Regions from separate parts of the Nocardia sp. NPDC088792 genome, predicted to be linked through region 1. Evidence: riboswitches for the same ligand, from Rfam matches in the RefSeq annotation. Region 1 holds a riboswitch; the other holds the start of a gene.
What was found. A riboswitch is a leader RNA that binds a small molecule or an ion and turns the genes downstream of it on or off. The one in region 1 is predicted to bind cobalamin.

Region 1 (2,193 bases):
CTCGAACCAGGCGGTGTAGGCGTCGGCGCCGATGCGGATCGGGTTGCCCTCCAGCTGTTCCGCGGTCAGCCAGTCGGGATCCTGCCCGCCCGCCGCGATGAGGGCGTGGATGAGCGCATCACCGTCGGCCTGCTCCAGGCCGGGGATCTCGCCCTCCGCGCCGAGATCGTAACCGGCCGAACGCATCTCGGTCAGCAGCTTGATGGCGCTGGCCGGGGTGTCCAGTCCGACCGCATTGCCGATGCGGGCATGCTTGGTCGGGTATGCCGACAGCACGATCGCGATCTTCTTGTCCGCGGCCGGAATATGACGCAGCCGGGCATAGCGGGTCGCGATACCCGCCACCCGTGCGGCCCGCTCGGGATCGGGTACGTAGGTGGACAGGCCGTCGGCGTCGAACTCCTTGAACGAGAACGGGACCGTGATGATGCGGCCGTCGAACTCCGGCACCGCCACCTGCGTGGCCACATCCAGCGGAGACAGACCATCGTCATTGGCCGCCCACTGCTCGCGACCACTGGTGAGGCAGAGGCCCTGCAGGATCGGCACATCCAGGTCGGCGAGCGCGCCCACGTCCCAGGCCTCGTCGTCGCCGCCGGCGGAGGCGGTGGCCGGCTTGGTGCCGCCCGCCGCCAGTACGGTCACCACGAGCGCGTCGGCGTCGCGGAGGCGGGCCAGCAGTTCGGGTTCGGCGGTGCGCAGGGAGGCGCAGTACACGGGCAGCGCCCGCGCGCCCTTGTCCTCGATGGCCGCGCACAGTGCATCGATGTAGCCGGTGTTGCCGGCCAGATGCTGGGCGCGGTAGTAGACGACCGCCACGGTCGGCGCGCCCGCCGGGACCGGACGCGAATCCCGCTCCAGCTCACCCCAGCTCGGCATCTCCACCGGCGGCTCGAAGCCGTGCCCGGTGAGCAGCACCGTATCGGACAGGAAGTTGTGCAGCTGCAGCAGGTTTCCGGGTCCGCCCGCGGCCAGGTAGTTGTGCGCGTCGGCGGCGACGCCGCCGGGCACGGTCGAGCATTCCATCAGCTCGGCGTCCGGCGCGATCTCGCCGCCCAGCGCCACCACGGGAATCCCGCTGCCGCGCAGCGTCTCCAGTCCCTCCTCCCAGGCGCGCTTACCGCCGAGGATGCGCACGACGATGAGGTCGGCGCCTACCAGCAGGCCCGGCAGATCGTCCGGCAGCAAACGCGCCGGATTGCCGAGCCGATAATCGGCCCCGCTGGCGCGTGCGCTCAGCAGATCGGTGTCGGAGGTGGACAGCAGCAGGATCACAGGGTCTCGGCCTTCCTCGGGTGACGCGCCCAGCACGGTTCGGCGCTCGACGGGAAGGTCTGACTGTCACAGTGGCGCGACCGCACCGGAATTCCACCGGTTTCTTCCGTTCGACGAGCGCGCCGATGCTATCGCGTGGGCTGCCCGGTCCTTGCGGTGCGCCCCGCGGAGTGGCCACGACGGGTCGTGCTCAGCGGATCACAGTGCGGCAAAGGCTGGTCCGCGTCGCTGTGCGACCGACCGGTCCGGGCGTACGCTGCCCGTATGCCTAGCACTCCGGGATGGGTCAGGCGGAATCGCTTCGCCGCCTGGTCAGGGTACTTCTGCATACTGGTTGCCTTCGCGACGCTGGCAATGACATTGACAGCAGCAGGCAGCGGCCACACCCAGTGGGCCATGATCGCGGGCATCATCTGCGCCGCTACCGTCCTCTTGGGCCTCACCATCATGACGACGACCGTCCGCCGCGACCATGTGGAGCACCACCTGGTCCCCAACCTCCTCAACGACTGCTGGGAAAAGACCCCGCCCTACGCCCGGCTCCGCGGCGCACCCAAATACATCGAGCCCCGCCACACCTGAGCGGGCCGCACTCGACCGAACAAGATCCGAACAGGGCCCCACGCAGACGCGTGGGGCCCTGTCCCATTCCGGTCACCGAGCGCTGCGGACCATATCCCCTGCCACGGGAGCGAAAGCGCAGTTCAGAAGCCTGTGACGCCGGTCACCCCAGGCGTACGCTCGGGGTATGCCGAATACTCCTTCATGGGTCCGGCGGAACCGATTTGCCGCCTGGTCAGTGTACTTTTGCGCTCTGGTTGCCTTCGCGATGCTGGCAATGACTTTGACGGCCGCGGGTAGCGGCCACGCCCGATACGCCCTCATCGCGGGCATCATCTGTGCGGCCGCCGTGCTGTT
Region 2 (2,193 bases), on a different contig from region 1:
CGCCTACCGCCGCGGCCGGGTGCTGCTGGCCGGGGATGCGGCGCATACCGTGCCGCCGACCGGTGGGCACGGCATGAATGTCGGGATCGGTGATGCCGACAATCTGGCGTGGAAACTGGCCGCCGTACTGAGCGGCCGGGCGGGCGAATCACTGCTCGACAGCTACGAATCCGAGCGCCGGCCGCTCGCGCGGCAGGTCATCGATATCGCGAGCGACAATGCCCGGCGGGACTACCGGATCGACGATCAGCTCCTGCTCAGTGCGAACTATGCCGCCACGCCGCCGCTCACGCCCGATGGTTACCGGCCGTCGTTCGCAGTGGGTGCGCGGCTGCCGCATGCCTGGTCGGCCGACGGCAACTCGACTCTCGACCTGGTCGGCGTGCGGCCTGCCGCGCTCGCCGCATCACGATTGCCGCGCGAGCTCGCTGCCGCCTGTGGGTCGTCGCCGGACGCCGTTGTGGTGGTGCGACCGGACGGCCATATCGATTCGGTCGAGGATCCGGCCTCGGCCTGACCGGCGGGTCGTTGCCCGTTTCCCACCTGTTGGATGATCGTTTGACCTGGTGGTCAGCTGTTTCGTATCGTCATGTGATCGGCGATTCGTTGGAATCCGGTGTAATTCCGGAACGGTCGCGCCACTGTGAGCATCCGCGTGGATGTGAGTCAGACACCGGGCCGCCGTGTTGATACCGGCTCTGGGGACGCGAAATCCCCTGAAAGCAAGGAGTTCTCGTGGCCACTTCCTACGTTCCTCGTTCCGGCCTCGGCGCGGGCGCGCTGTCCCTGCCGACCACGGCCATGTGGTTGATCGGCACCACTGTGCTGGCACTGCTCGCCATCTACTTCATCGGCATCGATCAGGGCGCCGTCTCGGTGTTCGGCAGTGATATGCACGTGCACGAGTTCGTCCATGACGGACGGCATTTCCTCGGATTCCCCTGCCACTAGTCACGGGAATCGAGTACCCACAATGGAAAAACGGATCATCGGCCGGGGCGTCCTGCTGGGCGCGCTCGGCGGACTCTTCGCGTTCATCTTCGCCCGGATCATGGCCGAGCCCATCATCGATCGGGCCATCGACTACGAATCCGGCCGCGACGACGCCCAGATGGCGCTGGACAAGGCCGCCGGGCTGCCCATGCCCGATATGGGACCCGACATCTTCACCCGCGGCCAGCAGCAGAACATCGGTCTCGGGTTCGGTGTGATCGTGTTCGGCATGGCCATGGGCGCGCTGTTCGCGGTCGTCTACTACCTGGCCATGACCCGCTCGGGCAGGACCACCCCGCGCAATCTCGCGCTGCTGGTGTCGGGCGGCATGTTCCTGGCGTTCTATGCGGTGCCGTTCCTGAAGTACCCGGCCAACCCGCCGTCGATCGGGCATCCGGACACCATCAAGGAACGCACCGGGCTGTACGTGCTCATGATCGTGATCAGCACGGTGGCGCTGTTCGCGGCCATCTGGCTGGGCCGCAGACTGGCCGCGCGACTGGGCAATTGGACCGCGACCATCGCTTCGGGCCTGTCCTTCGTGGTGGTCATGAGCATTGTGATGCTGGTGCTACCGTCGCTCGGACATCTGTCGGCGAACAAGTCGTTCGGCGACTTCGACACGGAAACGCCGCAGCCGCTGAAGGATGCGGCGGGGACCATCGTCTACCCGGGCTTCCCGGCGGACGATCTGTTCCACTTCCGGCTGTACTCCTTCATCGCGCAGGCGATTCTCTGGGCCGTCATCGGCGTCGGGTTCGCCTGGCTCGCACCACGATTGCTCGGTGAGCGCGCCGTCACCGCCCCGGAACAGTCCACCGCGGCGGCATGAGCGCGGTCACCCGCCTCACCCTGGTGACGCATGCGTTCACCGATGCCGTGCAGGCCGCCCGCTTCCCGGCCGATGAACCGCTGAACCCGCTGGGGTTGCGGTCGGTCGAGACGTCGGGCGGACTGTCCGGCGAGGCTGCCGGCGTGTGCTACGCGCCGGAGGCCCGCACCGCGCAGACCGCCGACGCGCTCGGGCTCTCCGGCACCGCCGAGGAAGCCTTGCGCGACTTGGATTGTGGCAGCTGGGCGGGGCGGTCGATGGATGCCATCGCACCCGATCAGCTGATGGCCTGGCTCACCGATCCGGGCTTCCGCGGGCACGGCGGCGAGGCCATCACCGATCTCATCGAACGAGTGAGCTTGTGGCTC

Region 2: linked by a shared signal. The riboswitch ahead of ACIP5Y_RS12435 (CbtB-domain containing protein) and the one ahead of cobN (cobaltochelatase subunit CobN) in region 1 are both predicted to bind cobalamin.

What each region holds. Positions count from the first base shown of each region.
Region 1 is NZ_JBIVKC010000003.1:376,000-378,192, reverse strand. It holds gene cobN (cobaltochelatase subunit CobN) at 1-1,275, opposite strand, end outside; adenosylcobalamin-variant (AdoCbl-variant) riboswitch at 1,265-1,396, opposite strand; gene ACIP5Y_RS19390 (hypothetical protein) at 1,540-1,857, shown strand; gene ACIP5Y_RS19385 (hypothetical protein) at 2,114-2,193, shown strand, end outside.
Region 2 is NZ_JBIVKC010000002.1:690,901-693,093, forward strand. It holds gene ACIP5Y_RS12430 (FAD-dependent monooxygenase) at 1-517, shown strand, start outside; cobalamin riboswitch at 559-697, shown strand; gene ACIP5Y_RS12435 (CbtB-domain containing protein) at 802-951, shown strand; gene ACIP5Y_RS12440 (CbtA family protein) at 974-1,825, shown strand; gene ACIP5Y_RS12445 (histidine phosphatase family protein) at 1,822-2,193, shown strand, end outside.